Regions from separate parts of the Vibrio sp. NH-7 genome, predicted to be linked through region 1. Evidence: predicted binding sites of a transcription regulator. Region 1 holds the regulator's gene; each other region holds the start of a gene.

What was found. The regulator PurR, encoded in region 1, represses purine synthesis genes. The targets are predictions, from matches to a motif close to TNANGNAAACGTTTNCNTNA.
Region 2: folD (bifunctional methylenetetrahydrofolate dehydrogenase/methenyltetrahydrofolate cyclohydrolase FolD) is a predicted target of PurR. The motif match lies at 2,696-2,715, and genes of this name have one in related genera.
Region 3: purM (phosphoribosylformylglycinamidine cyclo-ligase) is a predicted target of PurR. The motif match lies at 2,645-2,664, and genes of this name have one in related genera.
Region 4: purL (phosphoribosylformylglycinamidine synthase) is a predicted target of PurR. The motif match lies at 2,689-2,708, and genes of this name have one in related genera.

The regions. Positions count from the first base shown of each region.
Region 1 covers NZ_CM132187.1:1,069,352-1,074,346, reverse strand. Annotated here, with positions in the region: gene elyC (envelope biogenesis factor ElyC) at 1-365, shown strand, start outside; gene torR (two-component system response regulator TorR) at 414-1,127, opposite strand; gene torD (molecular chaperone TorD) at 1,363-2,010, shown strand; gene purR (HTH-type transcriptional repressor PurR) at 2,226-3,233, shown strand; cyclic di-GMP riboswitch class I at 3,379-3,465, shown strand; gene ACUALS_RS05090 (TfoX/Sxy family DNA transformation protein) at 3,667-4,260, shown strand; gene ACUALS_RS05085 (TVP38/TMEM64 family protein) at 4,431-4,995, shown strand, end outside.
Region 2 covers NZ_CM132187.1:2,105,935-2,110,929, reverse strand. Annotated here, with positions in the region: gene ACUALS_RS09635 (LysR family transcriptional regulator) at 1-235, shown strand, start outside; gene ACUALS_RS09630 (NupC/NupG family nucleoside CNT transporter) at 457-1,656, shown strand; gene folD (bifunctional methylenetetrahydrofolate dehydrogenase/methenyltetrahydrofolate cyclohydrolase FolD) at 1,766-2,626, opposite strand; tRNA gene ACUALS_RS09620 (tRNA-Arg) at 2,829-2,905, shown strand; gene ACUALS_RS09615 (HAD-IB family hydrolase) at 3,013-3,648, shown strand; gene ACUALS_RS09610 (RDD family protein) at 3,779-4,264, shown strand; gene ACUALS_RS09605 (DUF2913 family protein) at 4,414-4,995, shown strand, end outside.
Region 3 covers NZ_CM132187.1:828,681-833,675, forward strand. Annotated here, with positions in the region: gene ACUALS_RS03975 (YaeP family protein) at 1-26, opposite strand, end outside; gene ACUALS_RS03980 (tellurite resistance TerB family protein) at 133-789, opposite strand; gene purN (phosphoribosylglycinamide formyltransferase) at 893-1,537, opposite strand; gene purM (phosphoribosylformylglycinamidine cyclo-ligase) at 1,540-2,580, opposite strand; gene upp (uracil phosphoribosyltransferase) at 2,759-3,385, shown strand; gene rluF (23S rRNA pseudouridine(2604) synthase RluF) at 3,446-4,483, opposite strand; gene smrA (DNA endonuclease SmrA) at 4,578-4,995, opposite strand, start outside.
Region 4 covers NZ_CM132187.1:821,300-826,294, reverse strand. Annotated here, with positions in the region: gene purL (phosphoribosylformylglycinamidine synthase) at 1-2,491, opposite strand, end outside; gene mltF (membrane-bound lytic murein transglycosylase MltF) at 2,842-4,371, shown strand; gene ACUALS_RS03950 (hypothetical protein) at 4,582-4,719, shown strand; gene tadA (tRNA adenosine(34) deaminase TadA) at 4,767-4,995, opposite strand, start outside.

The DNA.
Region 1 (4,995 bases):
TAGGCGTGTCTAAATCTGATATTATTTTGCTTGAGACTGCAAAAGACACATGGGAAGAAGCACGCCAAGCTGCCGCCTTTGTGAAACACAAGAAAATGGTCGTGGTGACTTCCGCGAGCCACATGAAACGGGCATTAAACGAGTTTCACTCAGCGGGCTTAAAACCCTACCCTGCACCAACAAACTACTTAGCTCACGATAACGTTACAGAGCCTTGGTCTAAGTACACACCCAAGGCAGTCTACCTAGAGCAAACCGAACGCTACTGGCATGAGACACTAGGAATCTTGTGGCAAAAACTCAGAGATTGGGCGTCGGAGTATGAGGAACAACACGTCATCGAAGCTCCAGAAAGCCAACTATAAAACAAAAAAACCGAGGTACATGCCTCGGTTTTTTACTCAATTCAAGGGTTAGTCCCCAGCAAACATGTAACCTTCACCGTGAACCGTCACAAAAATTTGAGGGTTCTTAGGATCAAATTCCATCTTAGCGCGCATGCGACGAATGAGAACATCGATCGTACGATCGTTTGGTGCATCCACTCGATGGCTAATCATGTTCAAAATGCGCTCACGGCTCAATACTTGATTTGGGTAAGACGACAGCGCAACCAGCAGTTCATACTCAGCTTTAGTCAACTTCACTGGTTCACCAGCACGACTTAACGCTCGTCGTTGAACATCAAATGTCCACTCACCAAAGCGTACTATGTTGCCATCTTGTTTGTCTGCATCGACCGTGCCTGATGAATTGCGCGCTGCCGAAATACGCCACAGCAAGTTTTTGACACGAACTAACAACTCTCTTAGCTCAAATGGTTTTGTGACATAATCGTCGGCGCCCATTTCTAGACCGACAATCTTATCAATGCTATCCGTGCGTCCTGTAACCAGGATAATCCCAATGTCTGACTGACTGCGAAGTTCGCGTGTTAGCATCAAACCATCCTCTCCAGGAAGATTGATATCCAACATCACTAAATCTATCGCATTGTTTTGTAGTGAATCACGCATTTGCTCGCCACTTTCGGCTTCGCTTACGTGGTAACCTTCATTCTGAAAGTAACCAACTAGCTTGCTGCGAGTTACTGCGTCATCTTCTACAACTAATACGTGATAGCTCATTTACACCACTTATTTACATTGGTCATCGTTCTAACGAGTATTCTATTCATAAACAGTAACATTTCTAGTATTTGTTACTTTAAAACCAAGAAAGATGATTTTTTCTTGATTCAAGACAAACCTAGGTCATCTGTTCATATTTTTCCATTTTTAGACTCAATTCTATACAGCTGACATTATCGCTGTTCATCTTTATTGGGTACACTAAACGCAGTTATTTTAGGAGCCTGACCTAATGCAAGAAATTAAATCATTCAATGAAAAACGCGCGGAAATCTATTGGTGGCTATCGAGCTTATTGGCGAAAGAGCTCACTCAAGAGGCGTTAGACCAATACCATTCAGCCGAGATTCGTTCGTTTCTCTCTGGGCTTGGCGACAACCCAGACCTAAAACCTTCTGTCGACAACTTAGTTGATGCACTAAATCGACTTATGGACCGTGAAGACGCGCAACTTGAGTTAGCCGCAGATTTTTGCGACTTGTTCCTTAAATCAGACAGAGACTCTGCCCTTCCATATGCCTCTATGTATGTGGGCAAAAGCGGACTACTTAATGACGAGCCAGCAAGAGAAATGGAAGCACTAATGCAAAAGCATGGCGTCCAAGTTGATGAAAGCCTAAACGAACCTGCGGATCATATCGCGATTGAACTCGACTTCCTTGGTAATCTGATTATTCGCTCGAATGAGCTTGAAAGTGATGGTGAAATGGAAAACGCACTTGAAGAGCAAGACAAGTTCATCAACCACGCACTACTTAATTGGGTGCCAAAGTTCGCCGCTAAGTGCAAAGCTTTAGATGATTTCGGATTCTACTCTGCCATTGTGATGTTAATGGTTGCGTTTATGGAACTTGACTCTCGCTACCTAAAAGGCGAATAAATACGAGCTTTTGTGACCACGAGCAGGGAACAAAAACGTTTTTATTTGCGCTTAGTTTGTTTGCGGTCTAGAATCGTGACCGCAAACGATAAAAATGAACGAATTAAATACAAACCGCTAATTATAAGCGGTTTTTGTGTTTCTGATACTTTCTGCCAGATTATCCTACACTTAGGAATATTGTTTCGTGGCAGTCATCGACAGGACAAAACCTTATGGCCACCATAAAAGACGTAGCGCGCTTAGCCGGCGTATCAACAACTACTGTATCTCACGTAATTAATAAAACGCGTTTTGTTGCCGAAGCGACCCAAGAAAAGGTCATGGAAGCAGTAACAGAGCTAAACTATGCGCCTAGTGCCGTTGCTCGAAGCTTAAAGTGTAATACAACACGAACGATTGGCATGCTGGTGACTCAATCAACAAACCTCTTCTTTTCAGAAGTTATTGATGGTGTTGAGAGTTACTGTTACCGCCAAGGTTACACGCTGATTTTGTGTAATACCGGCGGCATCTATGAGAAGCAACGCGATTATATCCGCATGCTTGCAGAAAAGCGCGTAGACGGCATCTTGGTAATGTGTTCTGACCTCACAGAAGAACTCAGCGAAATGCTTGACCGTCATAAAGACATTCCTAAAGTGGTCATGGACTGGGGTCCTGAGAGCTCACAAGCTGACAAAATCATCGACAACTCAGAAGAAGGCGGCTATCTAGCGACTAAATACCTGATTGAGCGTGGCCACAAAGATATTGCTTGTTTGAGCGGGCACTTCGAAAAAGCAGCATGTCAGGAGCGTATCGCAGGCTTCAAGCGAGCAATGAACGAAGCGAACTTGGCAGTTGATGAAGACTGGATCCTTGAAGGTAACTTTGAATGTGACACTGCAGTCCTAGCCGCAGACAAGATTGTTGCAATGGATAAACGCCCGAGTGCCGTTTTCTGCTTCAATGATACGATGGCACTGGGTCTAATGAGCCGCCTACAACAAAAAGGTATCCGCATTCCAGAAGATATGTCCATTATTGGTTACGACAACATCGAGTTAGCGGAATACTTCTCTCCACCGCTCACGACTGTTCACCAACCGAAACGACGTGTCGGTAAGAACGCGTTCGAAATTTTGTTAGAGCGTATCAAGGACAAAGAACACGACAAGCGAGTGTTTGAGATGCACCCTGAAATTGTCGAGCGCTGTACCGTGCGCAACCTCAACAAATAACATCATCACTCAGCGCCTGACTCTTTGATTAATTATCAGTCAGGCGCATATAACCCGCCAAATTACTGGACTAAGATCACATTTACTCACTACAAGTGTGATACTTACCTCAAATATTATTTATTCTTAACTTGTTCGATCAATGCCACGAACAGGGCAAACCATTTCGAAAGGATGGGACGCAAAGCCTCCGGCCTTAAGTATACTTATACAAGGTAGCGGGGTTGCCGATGGCAAAAATGCAAAACTAGTACATTAAGCTTTCTCGTAAACTGGACGCGTCTCAATACTGAGTATGAGCAGACATGGAATTCGTCGAGATTTTACGAAGTGTTTTCTTGTATGACACCTTACTGACAAAATTTCTGCATTATTTTGCTAATCTCTCGGACCTGAATTGGTGGCGTATACATATACACCGAGAAAATACAGCATGGATAAACCAATACTTAAAGACTCAATGAGACTATTTGAGCAACTTGGTCAAATTAAGTCTCGTTCAATGTTTGGCGGCTTCGGCATATTCGCAGATGAGACGATGTTTGCTTTAGTGGTCAACGATAAGCTTCATGTAAGAGCGGATGCTCAGTTAATCAAACAGTGCAATGCCCTTTCTTTGGAACCCTACGTCTACAAAAAACGTGGTTTTCCCGTTGTGACTAAATATTTTGCTTTAAGCGATGACATTTCCTCAGACAATGAAAAAACACTGGCATTGGCAAGACAAGCGCTGATCGCAGCAAAAGAAGAGAAAAAAGTACAATCGAAAGCGAAACCAAATCGCTTGAAAGACCTACCCAACCTGCGCTTGGCAACGGAAAGAATGCTAAAGAAAGCCGGGATTGACGATGTCGAATCTTTAGAAGAAGCGGGCGCTGTTAAAGCGTACAAGGCGATTCAATCGACACACTCAGCAGAAGTGAGCGTTGAACTGCTGTGGGCACTAGAGGGAGCAATCAGGGGCACACATTGGTCTGTTATACCACAAAGCCGAAGACAAGAACTACTGAATAAATTGAGCAACTAGCTCAATCAATCGATGAAAAAGCCAGCACTTGCTGGCTTTTTTAGTCTCTAAGGAAATATTTTCTTCTCGCTCTCGTTCTTATTGTCTATATCAATCATTCCCTATACTAACTTAAGTATGTAACTATAGGGTCAGAGTTATCCTTGCGAAGAGTATTAAAGGACGCGATTATGAATAAAAAATTGATCTTGGGGATAGTCTTAGTTGCGCTTATCGCCTTTCTGGCGATGAACTTTGGACAATACCTGACGCTTGAAAATGCGAAAGCTCAGCAGCTTGCACTCTCAGATTACATCAGCGAAAACTTCGTCTTCGCCGCATTGACTTACTTTTTCGCCTACGTCGCCATAACCGCGTTTTCCATTCCTGGAGCAGCCGTTGTTACGCTTCTGGGCGCTGCGCTCTTTGGGTTTTGGACAAGTTTGCTGTTGGTCTCTTTCGCCAGCACCATTGGTGCCACGCTCGCCTTTTTAAGCAGCCGTTTCCTATTGCGAGACTGGGTGCAAGGAAAGTTTGGCGATAAGCTGAGTGCGATTAACCAAGGTGTAGAGCGTGATGGGGCGTTTTATCTATTCTCACTAAGGTTGATTCCTGTCTTCCCTTTCTTTCTTATTAATTTACTCATGGGATTAACGCCTATTTCGGTAGCTCGATTCTATTTTGTCAGCCAACTAGGTATGTTACCCGGCACAGCCGTTTACTTAAATGCGGGTACTCAGTTAGCGCAAATCGAGA
Region 2 (4,995 bases), 1.0 Mb from region 1:
AATTGCTTACTTAGCGACGTACCTAATACGAGATGAGTTCAAAAATGGGCAACTGATACAGCTTCTTCCTGATTGGCAAGCGAGCCAAGATATGCCTTTTTATGCCGTCTACCCTAGTCGTCGATACTTGCCGACCAAAACCGCCGCGGTGATCGAGTTTATTAAACAAAAAATCGGTGCTCCTTGCCATTGGGATAAGCGATTAGCGCCGTATTTGCAGGGGTTCAAGTCGTGAAAGCGACTCACGATATTGTTTCTGTTTTCAGAAACATCTTTTCTAAATGGAAATAATAAACAAGAGCAAACGTTTAAACTGATTAAAAACAGCGTGTTATATCCATGGTGATTAATTGCGCAATGGAAAGTACACTCCATTAACAACTGTGATTTGCATCTCATTTTTAAGCGAATATTATCCGACGCCAATCTTGTTCCCCCAATTTTGTCGGATCTTTTATGAATTCTATTCTTGGTATCGTAGCCATCTTGTTTTTAGCATGGCTACTTTCTACAAACAGAAAAAGTATCAACCTTAAAACGGTATCGCTGGCGTTTGCGCTTCAAGTTTCTTTCGCATTGCTCGTCTTGTATGTCCCTGCGGGAAAAGATGCACTTAATAGCGTGACGGGCGCGGTGTCTAACTTAATCAATTATGGCCAAGAAGGTATAGCGTTCTTGTTTGGCGGCCTTGCAACGGGTGGCTTCACCTTCGCCATCAATGTATTGGGCATCATCATTTTCTTTTCCGCGCTAATTTCTGGTTTATACCACATTGGAGTAATGCCAAAAGTGATCAACTTTATTGGTGGCGGGCTCCAAAAGTTACTAGGAATCGGTCGTGCAGAATCACTTTCAGCAACGGCGAATATTTTTGTTGGCATGATTGAAGCGCCTCTTGTTGTTAAACCGTACTTAAAGCACATGACGGACTCTCAGTTTTTTGCTGTGATGGTTGGTGGTCTCGCTTCTGTTGCTGGTGGCACGTTGGTGGGCTACGCATCACTCGGTGTTGATCTTAACTTCCTGATTGCAGCGGCATTTATGTCAGCACCTGCGGGTCTTTTGATGGCGAAAATTATGGTGCCAGAGACACAAACCGCAGACGCAGAAATAGACATGAACAATGTCGAAATGCCACGCGCGACCAATGTGGTTGAGGCGATGGCAGACGGCGCGATGGCGGGTTTACGCATCGCCGTTGCGGTTGGTGCAACCTTGCTGGCGTTTGTTAGTGTGATTGCCATGCTAAACGGTATGCTTGGTTGGGTTGGTAGCCTGATGGGAATGGAACTCAGCTTTGAGCTAATCTTGGGGTATCTGTTTGCTCCTGTCGCGTGGCTGCTTGGCGTTCCTTGGAATGAAGCGATTACCGCAGGCTCTTTGATTGGTAACAAAATCGTGGTTAACGAGTTTGTCGCATTTATTCAATTAATGGACGTTAAGGCCCAACTGAGTGAACATTCACAAGCAATTGTCACTTTTGCTTTATGTGGATTTGCCAATATTTCAACGATGGCAATGTTGATTGGCGGTTTAGGCAGCGTTGTCCCTGAAAAGCGCCCATTTATTTCTAAATTCGGCTTTCGAGCGATTGCCGCAGGTGTGATGGCGAACTTAATGAGTGCGTCGATTGCGGGCGTTATCTTGAGCCTATAAGCATCGCGAACAGTATTTGCCAATGCTCTAAGCACCACTAATTAAGTAAACATTAAAAAGGGGTTGATGTGCTATCACATCAACCCCTTTTTTGGTTGCTTAAGAGCCGTTACTTCTTAGTGTGAAACTGCTCACAGGCAATCATGGTGTTTTCGATAAGGCTTGCTACTGTCATCGGACCAACGCCACCAGGAACAGGGGTAATGAAACTCGCGTTTTCACGGGCTTTGTCATACTCCACATCGCCTACCAACTTTCCTGACTCCAAACGGTTGATACCCACATCGACCACGACCGCGCCTTTTTTAATCCAATCACCGGGGATAAAGTTCGGTTTACCAACAGCAACCACAACAACGTCTGCTTGGCGAACATGGCCTTCTAAGTCTTTAGTAAAACGGTGACAAGTCGTGGTGGTGCAGCCAGCTAACAGGAGTTCAAGTGTCATAGGGCGACCCACGATGTTTGAAGCGCCGACCACAACAGCATGCTTGCCGCGCAGTTCAATGTTGTAACGGTCAAGTAGCGTAATGATGCCTTTTGGTGTGCACGAACGAAGTTTTGGAATGCGTTGTGCCAATCGCCCTACGTTATAAGGGTGGAAACCGTCCACGTCTTTTTCAGGCGCAATGCGCTCAAGAACATGTGTTGTATCAATGCCGGCCGGAAGTGGCAGTTGAACCAAAATACCGTCAATCTCAGAATCTTTGTTCAGTTCATCAATTAGCGCGAGCAACTCTTCTTCCGATGTGGTTGCAGGAAGGTCAAAAGACTTGGATACGAAGCCAACTTCTTCACAAGCACGACGTTTGCTACCGACATAGACTTGAGAAGCGGGATCTTCACCCACGAGTACCACAGCAAGGCCTGGGGCGCGCAAACCGTTCTCGATACGAGCTTTTACACGTGCTGCAACTTCGGATCGAACAGTTTGGGAAATGAGAGTTCCATCTATATTTTGAGCAGTCATGACTTTCCTTTTGAATTGATAAGGCAAATTATTTGCGCAGCATTGTCGCAGAAATTCAGTTTAACATCCATACGCAAACGTTTGCTTTGTGGTGTTTTTGAGCGCTTATTGATTTGATGACCTTTTTTTAGGCATTCAGATCAGAATGTTATGAAAACCCGTTGATTTAAGCGTTTGAACTCGTATAATCCTCCCCTGTAGCGCGCCCTTAGCTCAGCTGGATAGAGCACGTCCCTTCTAAGGATGTGGTCATAGGTTCGAATCCTATAGGGCGTGCCATTTATTCGAAAAGCCCCGATAACTCAATGAGTTGTCGGGGCTTTCGCGTTTTGGAAGCAATGTTTTATGCTTTGGCTAGAGATGCTTTTATCGTAAAGAAGAAATGTATGAGCACGATGCGAAATTTAGCCCTCTTTGATTTTGATGGCACCATCACCAGCGAAGATACCTATTCAAAATTTCTATATTTTGCCACACCTAAGCCACGGCTTGTTATTGGGTTATCTTTCATATGGCCTGCGATTGCTTTATATCGATGTGGAGTGTTACCCGCCAGCCGTTTGCGACCTGTACTCTCATTTCTGGCTTTTTGTCGACGTGATGTAGACGAGGTAGAGTGCCTTGCAAAACGGTTTACCCAACAATATTTACCAAGCGTGATCAGAGAAATCGCTCAAACGCGTATCGATTGGCATTTAGAACGTGGCGATGATGTTTTTGTTGTGTCGGCAGGCGTGAACCCGTATTTGAGTATCTGGACTGAAAATCAAGGTATCAAGTTGGTGTGTAGTGAGCTCACTAGACGCAATGGTCGATTCACTGGTCGCTACCAAGGTGGTGACTGCAGTCGCGAGAACAAAGTTCGGCTGCTAGCAAGTCGTGTGGATGTTTCCGCTTACACTAAGGTCTTCGCTTATGGCGATACCTTCGAAGATGTCCCCATGCTGCGTATTGCTGATGAAAGCTACCTTAACTGGAAACCATTCGGTGAAGTAACGCCTGACTCCATTAAAGCATCTTAAAAAAGAAACGCTTGCAGCGAGTTTTCACTAAAATAAAATCTATATCGAAACGTTACATATTAGTTCTGCTGATAAGTTAAATAGCAGTCAATATGCCTAAAGATGTCACGGAAATAAGGTGTAACGTTTTATGGAACAAGTCCAAGATAGTTCTGAACTTCAACTGCAACTTGCCAGCCGAGGTTCTCGCTTAGTCGCTGCGTTGATAGATTCTATCGTCTTATCTATTTTCATACTTCCCTTGATGTACTTTACGGGAGGATTTGAGAGTTTTACTCAATCTCCCCCGACAGAGCCAAGTTGGGGGTACCTATTTTTACTAGGTATTCTCAACTTCATTTTATTTGCGATTATCAACCGTAATTTACTGCGAGATAAAGGCCAGACAATTGGCAAAAAATGGATGAAGATAGGAATTCGCAATCAACAGGGGGATCTACCCAAGCTTAACGAGTTACTGTTCAAACGGTACGCCTACTATTTTTTGATTGGTTATGTACCGCTTATCGGTGGTGTGATAAGCCTTGTTGGCGTTTTGCTCATCTTTGGTAGTTCTAGACGTTGTTTGCACGATATCATTGCCTCGACGCAAGTTATTCGTTTGAATGATTGTTAACTCAAAGGCAACCGCCATACTATAGCAACGCAGATTAGCGTTGCTTTTTTGTTTCTGTACATACGCAACGCTTTTCGGTAGCATGACCTCCCTTCCATGAATGAACAGTGTTTGTTCAGCTTCGATTTTAGTTCTTCAGTTTAGACATCATGCGCAGTATTCACACTAAAATTAAACCTGAGTTTGAGCCTTTGTTGTCAGAGCTTGCGCTGCATGCACTGCTTCATCTATACACGAGTAACGCAGGTAAGGTCTCACTCAAGCGCTCACGCAGCGATGTGAATGATGTCATTTCAGGCTGGCTCAACAAGGCATCTAACAGTAAGAAATATAAGCCGTTTAAGAAGAAGATCCGTTCGCTTGTTACTCACGCACGCTCACAACGTCTCGACATGGAAGCGATGTTGGAAAATTTGTTACCGCCTGAAGGTGGGGATGAGTTACCTCATCTTGACAGTTTTCTACTGCTCATCAATACACTAGAGAAAGAGCTAAATACGACGGTACTGGTATCAAGTCCGGAAGCCGTCGACCTTCAGTTTAATCCAAAAGGGTGTTTGCTGTGTGTATTGTCTCAAGATCTGAATGCGCATTTTAGCGAACGTAACCGCTTTATCGCCGATATTTCGATGTTGTTCCGTGGTACCAACGGTGAGAAACATGCTTTCTTAAGAACGATTTACTCATCCTCAATTTTTGAACATAAAGTCGAATTTGAAGATGGGGAGTTT
Region 3 (4,995 bases), 240 kb from region 1:
AATTCACAACAGCCGTATACTTGCATGGCTAATTCTCCAATAAATGATAACTGCTCTCAAATATACACACTCGTCTGAACAAACTCAAAAGCTAAGGTTGTTCTAGCGCAAGACCAAGAGGCTGTCGACCAATTATTGCTCAATACGCAGTTGTGCCTCAAGCTGGTTGATAACTTCTGGCGCCAGTTGCATTTGTTTAGCGAGTTCTTGCAAATAGGCTTTTTCCATAAAGTTCTGCTCGTCTATCACTATCAAGGAGGCGAGGTAAATTTCAGCGGCTTGCTGCGGTGTCGCGGCTAAACGTGCGACTTCATTTGGGTCGAGTGGTTTATGTAGTTCATTGTGGATAATGCTTTGAAGTTGGTGGCCAACTTCCGACTCTTTGAGTGCGTTCTCGATGCGATCCATCTCTTGTGTGTCTACATGGCCGTCAGCTTTTGCAGCTGCGATCATGGCTTTTAAGATGAGTTCACTATGTATTGGATCATCTTCGCGAAACTCACTTTGAGGTTCAGGAGACACCGGACTGCTTTGAGAGTCGTTGTATACCTTATAGGCCAGCGCGCCAAGCGCAGCGACACCTCCAATTTTTAACGCGTTGATCCCCATTTTTTTGCCAAGCTTCTTGCTCTTCTTGGAGCCCATCAGAAGGTTCACTAATCCGCCGCCAACTGCTCCAGCGCCAAGTGATTTGAGCGTACCTGAGCTGGATTGCTGTTTGAGTTGTTTTTGACCTTGCTGGACTATATCTGAGTGGAGTGCTTGATTGAGTAAGCTTTTTAAATCCATGACTATTCTCCTATGCGTTCAATCTGAATTTACCTAACCCAAGATGAACGAGAGATGAAAAAAAGGCGAGCATGAAAGCTCGCCAAAAGGATTGAAAACCAAATTACTCTTGGGCAGCGTAGCCATGAATACCCAGAAGCTCTCCATCAAGGTAGGCTTCCTTTTCATCTTTCATTACTAAGCGCTCTTCCACTAGCCATTTTACGACCAGTGGGTAGATTCTGTGCTCTTGCGTTTGTACGCGTTCAGTCAATGTTTCGACCGTATCCTCATCGAAAATTGGCACTTTAGCTTGTAGGATGACAGGGCCGCCATCAAGTTGCTCTGTTACGAAGTGAACACTGGTGCCATGTTCTTCGTCACCAGCATGAATGGCACGCTGATAGGTATTTAAGCCAGGGTATTTGGGCAGAAGAGAAGGGTGAATATTGATCATACGTCCTTGGTAGTGACGAACAAACTCACCGCTCAGAATACGCATATAGCCAGCAAGTACAACGACATCAGGTTGATATTCGTCGATCTGCTTCATGAGCTCTTTATCAAACGCGTCACGAGTATCGAAAGCTTTAGGATCAAGGAAGTGAGCGGCTGCCCCTGCTTTTTCTGCTCGCTCTAAGGCAAAGACATTCGCTTTGTTGGAAAAGACCGCCGTGACACGACCGTTAGTAATGTCTTTGCTGCAAGCATCAATAATTGCTTGTAGGTTAGAACCGTTTCCTGAAACTAAAACAACGATACTCTTCATGCTTATTTGATCTCTACTTGTTCTTCGCCGGCTTCAGCTGAAACGATCTCACCGATTACCCAAGCGTTTTCACCTTCTGCATTTAGAAGTTCAACCGCTGCATCAGCTTGATCTTTCGGAAGAGCAATCACTAGGCCAACACCACAGTTGAATGTGCGATACATTTCGTGAGTCGTTACGTTGCCTTTCTCTTGTAGCCATTTGAAGATGATTGGCCATTCCCAGCTGTTACCATCAACAACCGCTTTAGTACCTTCAGGAAGTACGCGCGGGATGTTTTCCCAGAAACCACCACCTGTGATGTGAGAAATCGCGTGAATGTCGTGTTTCTCAATCATTTTTAGTGCTGATTTGATGTAAATCTTGGTTGGTTCTAGTAGGTGCTCGCCGATTGTGCGACCTGCTAGCTCTTCGTTTTTGTCTGCGCCAGATACTTCAAGGATCTTACGGATTAATGAGTAACCGTTTGAGTGTGGACCACTTGAGCCGACCGCGATAAGCGCATCGCCAGCAGCAACTTTGGTGCCGTCGATCACGTCTTCTTTTTCTACCACGCCGACACAGAAGCCAGCGACGTCGTAGTCTTCGCCTTCGTACATGCCTGGCATTTCAGCGGTTTCACCACCAATTAGCGCACAACCTGCCTGAATACAACCATCAGCGATGCCAGAGACAACGTCTGCTGCGGTGTCAACGTCGAGTTTGCCCGTAGCGTAGTAATCTAGGAAAAATAGAGGCTCCGCGCCTTGAACAATAAGATCGTTCACACACATAGCAACAAGGTCAACGCCGATTGTGTCGTGCTTGTTCATATCCAAAGCGAGGCGAAGTTTGGTTCCTACGCCATCAGTACCTGATACCAACACAGGTTGTTTGTATTTTGTTGGCAGTTCACACAATGCGCCAAAACCACCAATACCACCCATTACTTCTGGGCGACGTGTGCGTTTTACAGCACCTTTAATACGGTCAACAAGCGCGTTGCCTGCATCGATATCTACGCCAGCGTCTTTATAGCTAAGAGATGTGTTATCAGCACTCACAGGGAAGTCCTCGGTTTTTAAGTTGGATATGAAAACGGCGCTATTCTAACAGCGGATAAACCCATATAGCAAACGTTTGCGTGAGTTTTTTCTTTTGTCTTTACGCAAGAAATTGAGAACGAAATCGTTTATAATCTGAAGGTTTGTTTAAAAATCACCACATAAGCCGGAGATGGAAATGAAAGTTGTTGAAGTAAAACACCCTCTTGTTAAGCACAAACTAGGTCTAATGAGAGAAGGTGACATCAGCACGAAGCGCTTTCGCGAGCTAGCCACAGAAGTTGGTAGCCTACTAACGTACGAAGCGACTGCAGACTTTGAAACGGAAAAAGTAACCATTGAAGGTTGGAATGGTCCTGTTGAAGTTGACCAAATCAAAGGTAAAAAGGTAACCGTTGTGCCTATCCTACGTGCAGGTTTGGGTATGATGGATGGCGTTCTTGAGCACATGCCAAGTGCTCGTATCAGCGTTGTTGGTATCTACCGTGATGAAGAAACACTTGAGCCAGTACCATACTTCAACAAGCTAGCGTCTAACATGGATGAGCGTATTGCGCTTGTTGTTGACCCTATGCTAGCGACAGGTGGTTCAATGATCGCTACTATCGACCTACTTAAAGAGAAAGGTTGTAAAGCGATTAAAGTTCTCGTTTTAGTTTCTGCTCCTGAAGGTATCGAAGCGTTAGAAAAAGCACACCCAGATGTTGAACTATTCACTGCTGCGATCGATGAGAAGCTAAACGATAAAGGCTACATCGTCCCTGGTCTTGGTGACGCAGGCGATAAAATCTTCGGTACGCTATAAGTTGTCGATAGCTATGATTTAAAAAGGGAGCCGATTGTCGGCTCCCTTTTCGTTTGCTAATTATTTCTTCAGACTTAATGTGCCGCCGCGCTTTGGCTTACTAGGGCGTTGACTATTCTCAGACGTAGACCTATGGAAGGTCTTCCCTTTATTGCCACTTGGCTTACCTTTAAACTCACTTTGCTTACCGCTGTGGCGACCTTTCTTAGAGTTCGGTGCGTGACGGAATTCATCCGCGTTACGGCCTTTGAAGGTTCGTTGTTTCTGGTTGCGACGAGCGGTCGAGTCTTGGTTTTCTTCTCGGCTATCAAACAGTTTAGCGTCTGTCGCTTTGCGAATACGTTTACCTTTAGCATCGATCTTTGAAGCTTCTTCAGTGTTACTTGAGCCTTCACACATGGCAAGAATCTCAGCCACTTCTGCATCTGTTAAGTAGCGCCACTGGCCATTCGGAATACCATCAAGAGAGATATTCATAATACGCACACGGCGAAGTTTGAATACTTCATAGCCCAAGGCTTCACACATGCGGCGGATTTGGCGGTTGAGGCCTTGAGTTAGAACAATACGGAATGAAAACTTGGTCTCTTTGGTCACTTTACACGGCAAGGTGATGGTATCGAGAATATTCACGCCCGAAGACATCTTCTTGATGAAGTCATCGCTGATTGGTTTATCGACTCGAACCACATACTCTTTTTCGTGGTTATTGCCAGCACGAAGTATTTTGTTAACGATATCACCATCGTTGGTCAGAAAGATAAGACCGTCTGAAGGCTTATCAAGGCGACCAATCGGGAAAATGCGTTTTTTATGACCAACGAAATCAACGATATTGCCCGGAATATCGCGCTCGGTGGTGCAGGTGATGCCGGTTGGTTTGTTTAGCGCAATGTAGACAGGCTTATCAGTGACCGCGTTGATTGGTTTATCATCGACGCGAACATCGTCTCCTGGCATCACTTTTGTCCCCATTTCAGGAACTTGACCATTGATGGTGACGCGACCTTGCTCAATCAATCGATCAGCTTCTCGGCGAGAGCAAAAGCCCGTTTCGCTGATGAACTTATTGAGGCGTTTTGCATTATCTTGTGACATGTTGTTCTCCTAACGTTTCACAACGGCGGTTAATAAAAAGTGCTGATGAAAACATCAGCACATTGAGGGCGCGCATTCTAGCACCGCAGGGGCGTTAACCCAATCGTTTTTGATGTCGCTCACGTGTCTCAATCTTTTTCTCAGCGCTTTTTCGTAACAAAACGTACACCGCTCCAGTGCCACCATGAAAGCGTTGGGCACTGTGAACACATTGCACCTCTTTGATTTGCATCAGCCATTGTGCGACGAAACTTTTCATAAGAGCTGGTGGGTTAGAGCGTTCACCCTTGCCATGAACAATGACCACGGTGCGGATGTCCAGCCGCATACATTGCTTTAAAAACTTGACGACTTCATCTCGCGCTTGCTCTAGGGTCCGTTTGTGTAGATCTAGTCTGGCTTGAATAGGGTACTTTGCTAGACGCAGTTTTTTATAGACGCCGTCTTGTACGCCATCTCGCTTAAACTCGATAATGTCGTCAGGCTTAAGCATTTCAGCGTGATCGATAGAG
Region 4 (4,995 bases), 250 kb from region 1:
GAACCAGTGACGTGTCACCTTTGTCTGTACGTAGTTGCGGTGTGATTGTCTTACGAACATCTTCAACACGTGCAAACGCAGTGATGATCAGAGATAGCGGAGACGTTACTTCTTTCTGCTCACCGTTCTCTTCCCACTTAGTCTTCATCGACATTGAGTCTTTACCCACAGGGATAGTTAGGCCAAGTGCTGGACATAGCTCTTCGCCTACTGCTTTTACCGCTTCGTAAAGACCTGCGTCTTCACCTGGGTGACCTGCTGGAGACATCCAGTTTGCAGACAGTTTAATGTGTTTGATATCACCGATGTTAGTCGCTGCGATGTTAGTGATCGCTTCACCCACCGCTAGACGAGCCGAAGCACCGAAGTCTAGTAGAGCAACTGGCGTACGCTCCCCCATCGACATTGCTTCGCCGTGGTAAGTGTCGTAGCTTGCCGCTGTTACTGCACAGTTAGCAACAGGTACCTGCCAAGGGCCAACCATTTGGTCACGTGCAACAAGGCCAGTTACAGTACGGTCACCGATAGTAATAAGGAATGTTTTCTCAGCTACCGTTGGAAGACGTAGAACACGATCTGCTGCTTCGTTTAGCTCAATGCCATCACGGTTAACTGCAGGGTTATTCGCTTTTAGCGTCTTCGCATCGCGGTGCATCTTAGGCGTCTTACCAAGAAGCACATCCATTGGCATGTCGATTGGCGTGTTCTCAAAGTGTGAATCTTCTAGTTTAAGCTCACGCTCTTCAGTTGCGATACCTACTACTGCGTATGGTGCGCGCTCACGCTTACAGATCGCATCGAATACTTCCATATTCTCTGGCGCAACTGCCATTACGTAACGCTCTTGAGATTCGTTACACCAGATTTCAAGTGGGCTCATGCCTGGTTCGTCGTTTGGTACGTCACGTAGTTGGAAGATACCACCACGCTCGCCATCATCAACAAGCTCTGGAAGTGCGTTAGAGATACCGCCCGCGCCCACATCGTGGATAAATGCGATTGGGTTAGCATCGCCAAGTTGCCAACAACGGTCGATCACTTCCTGACATCGGCGTTCCATCTCTGGGTTTTCACGCTGTACTGAAGCGAAATCTAGGTCTTCAGCTGATTGACCAGACGCCATTGAAGATGCAGCACCACCGCCAAGACCGATGTTCATTGCAGGACCACCCAATACGATTAGGCTTGCACCTACTGGGATCTCTTTCTTCTGCACGTGCTCGTCGCGGATGTTACCCATACCACCAGCAATCATGATTGGCTTATGGTAACCACGAACTTCTTCACCTGCGTGAGAGTTAACTTTTTCTTCGTAAGTACGGAAGTAACCCAGTAGGTTTGGACGACCAAATTCGTTATTGAACGCCGCACCACCAAGTGGGCCTTCTAGCATGATATCTAGTGCGTTAACGATGCGACCTGGCTTACCAAAATCTGTTTCCCATGGCTGTTCAAAACCAGGTATACGTAGGTTAGAGGTTGTGAAACCAACCAGACCAGCTTTTGGCTTGCCACCGATACCCGTTGCGCCTTCATCACGAATTTCACCACCAGAGCCTGTAGAAGCACCCGGCCAAGGAGAGATAGCGGTTGGGTGGTTGTGCGTTTCCACCTTCATTAGGATGTGCGCTTTCTCTTGGCTGTAACCGTACTGACGAGTTTCTGGGTTCGGGAAGAAACGACCTACATCTGAACCCACCATGACTGCCGCGTTATCTTTATAGGCAGATAACACATTGTCTGGTGTTACTTCGAATGTATTTTTGATCATCTTGAACAGAGACTTCTCTTGCTTAACGCCGTCGATAGACCAGTCTGCGTTGAAGATCTTGTGACGACAGTGCTCTGAGTTCGCCTGTGCAAACATCATTAGCTCGATGTCTGTTGGGTTACGATCTAGCTTGTTTACGAACGCATCGTAAAGGTACTCGATTTCATCATCTGCAAGTGCAAGACCGAGGGTAACGTTTGCGTTTTCAAGCGCAGCACGACCACCATTGAGTAGGTCTACATCTGCTACTGGCGCTGGCTCTGCTACTTGGAAAAGTGCCGCTGCTGAATCGAAGTCAGTGAAGATAACTTCCATCATACGGTCGTGCAGAATCGCTTTAAGCTCAACCAGTTGAAGCTCTGAAAGTTCAGAGGATGTTTCGATGTAGTAAGCAGTACCGCGCTCTAGGCGTACCACTTTGTCTAAACCACAGTTGTTGGCGATATCGGTCGATTTTGAAGACCAAGGAGAAATAGTACCAGGACGAGGAGTTGCGAGCAGAAGCAAACCTTCTGGCTCGTGCTCTTCAATTGTTGGACCGTAAGTCAGTAGTTTTTCAAGTTTCTCAACTTCTTGATCATCTAGCTCTGCTGAAAGTTCAGCAAAATGGGCAAACTCAGCGTAAATGCCAGTGACAGGCAGGCTAAGTTCACGACAAAGCTCTAGAAGCTTGTTAACACGAAATTCAGATAGAGCTGGGGAGCCACGAAAAATTCTCATGTGCTTAGGTCTCTTATGCAATTGATGAAGGTGATATTGGAATAAATTCAGTGGGTTAAATGTCACACAAGGCCACTTCACCTTATGCTATTCACTGTTTTCTTCGAAGCTATTCCCGAAGGTTTTCCAAACCTATGCCGATTCCACCTCTTGGTTGCGGGCGCATTATATAGCAATTGTTTTTGTGATGTAACACCAAAAGCAACCGTTTGCGTCATTTTTTTTGTCAATTTTGAAATACAACATAATTCCGAAATTAAGATCACTTCTCCCGAAGCCACACTGATTATCTTGCCTTGTTATGACACTTTGATATAAATGCCCTACTGGATGTACGAGATTGTCATTAAATGAATAAGAATTACCTGTCCCAACTGCACACGTTAGCTACTGTGCTGCTTGGGATGCTCCTACTATCAGGCTGTCAAATTGAGTCAGAACCTAAGAGTGAACTGGAGCAAATTAAAGAACGTGGTGTGCTAAGGGTTGGAACATTAAACAACCAACTCTCTTACTATATTGGTCCTGATGGCCCCGCTGGACTTGATTATGAGTTAGCTCGAGAGTTTGCCAATGAGCTCGGCGTGCAGCTCGAGATGAAGCCTGCCTATCGTATCTCGAGCCTCTATCCTGCCCTACGAAACGGCGAAATCGATATTATTGCGGCTGGGTTAAGCCAATCACCGGAAAGATTGAAAGCGTTTAGACCCGGCCCCGCTTACTATTACGTGAGCCAACAGGTGGTCTATAAAAAGGGTCAATGGCGACCACGTAACTTAGAACAGTTGCTCGAACTGCAATCTGAGTTAGAACAAAGCAATGACAACGAACCGGTTATTCAAATTGTGGGAGATTCGCATTTCAACCAAACCTTGGCGGCCATCCAACAAGAACACCCACAATTTATTTATAAAGTCGACCCAAACGCAGACGTTAACGACCTGCTCAAAAAGGTCTCTGAAGGAGATTTGCAATTTACGGTTGCGGACTCTGTTGAAGTTTCACTCTCTCAACGTATCTATCCTGAGATTGCATTAGCCTTTGAGCTAACAGAAGATCAGCCGACTTCTTGGTTTCTGCGTCGCTCCCAAGATGAGAGTCTCTACGCCTTACTTATAGAGTTTTTTGGCTATATCAAACAATCAGGGCACTTGGCATCACTTGAAGAGAAGTACATCGGTCATGTCGACTCATTTGACTACGTGGATACTCGCGCGTTCATTCGTGCTCTCGATTCTAAGCTGCCTAAATGGTCACCACTGTTTAAAAAGTATTCTGATGAATTTGATTGGCGTTTAGTTGCAGCGCTCGCCTACCAAGAGTCGCATTGGAATCCATTGGCGAAATCTCCTACTGGTGTCCGCGGCATGATGATGCTAACACTGCCAACCGCGAAAAGTGTTGGTGTTACCGACCGTTTAGACCCAGAGCAATCCGTAAAAGGGGGGGTAGAGTATTTACGCCGTATGGTTGCACGTATCCCCGACTCCATTGAAGAACATGAGAAAATCTGGTTTGCACTCGCATCCTACAACGTAGGCTACGGTCATGTTATGGACGCAAGACGCTTAACCAAGCGGCAAGGTGGGAATCCAGACGCTTGGTCAGACGTAAAAGACCGCCTACCATTACTGCGTCAGAAAAAGTACTACAGCCAAACTCGCTACGGCTATGCTCGCGGTGATGAGGCGCGTAACTATGTCGAAAACATTCGTCGCTACTACCAAAGCATCATTGGGCATGTTGAGAAGCAGACATTGGCGGAAGACAATGACAACGTTGATGACTTGACCGTTATTCAAGTGCCGGATCAAGTTGCCTCTCAAGCGCAACCTCTTTCTGCGGCAGAATCAACTGTTGACCAGTTAGAAGCTGACTAGCTTCACTCTCAAGTGCGCAATTTTTGAACAAAGATTGCGCACTTGAAATCCTTCACTGCAACCCATACATAATATCGTGTACTTGATCACTTGCGAAGTTTCTTAAAATGGTAACAATTGGCGAGTATAAAACCGATACGATCAGATAATCATGAACATTCATCAATGAATGTCAGTAATATTGTATTCACTCATATAGGAGGTTGTTCTATGGCTAGACGTAAACTACAGTCAAAACGCCTTAACAAAACCGTTGCAGCTAACCGTCGTAAGCGGCTGCTTAGCAACAACAAGAAAAAGGTGATCGCACGTCACCGAGCATTCATGCAACTTATCTGTGCAGCGTAACACCAAGGAGCAAACATCTTATCGATAAGATGTTTGCTTAAAAGCGACTATTCTGATTTCTTTCGTCCCTTCTTCGCTTCATTCACCTGCTGAACTCGTGTTGCTTTACGCTCGGTCTTTTTCTCTTTGCGACGACGTTTAAAAAAGGACTGAAGTTGTACTCGGCATTCTTCCTCCAACAGCCCCTGCTCTACATCTGCATAGTGATAAGCCGCTTGATGTTCAAAAAGGTTTAATACCGTTCCTGCAGCGCCGGCTTTCAAATCTGGTGCGCCA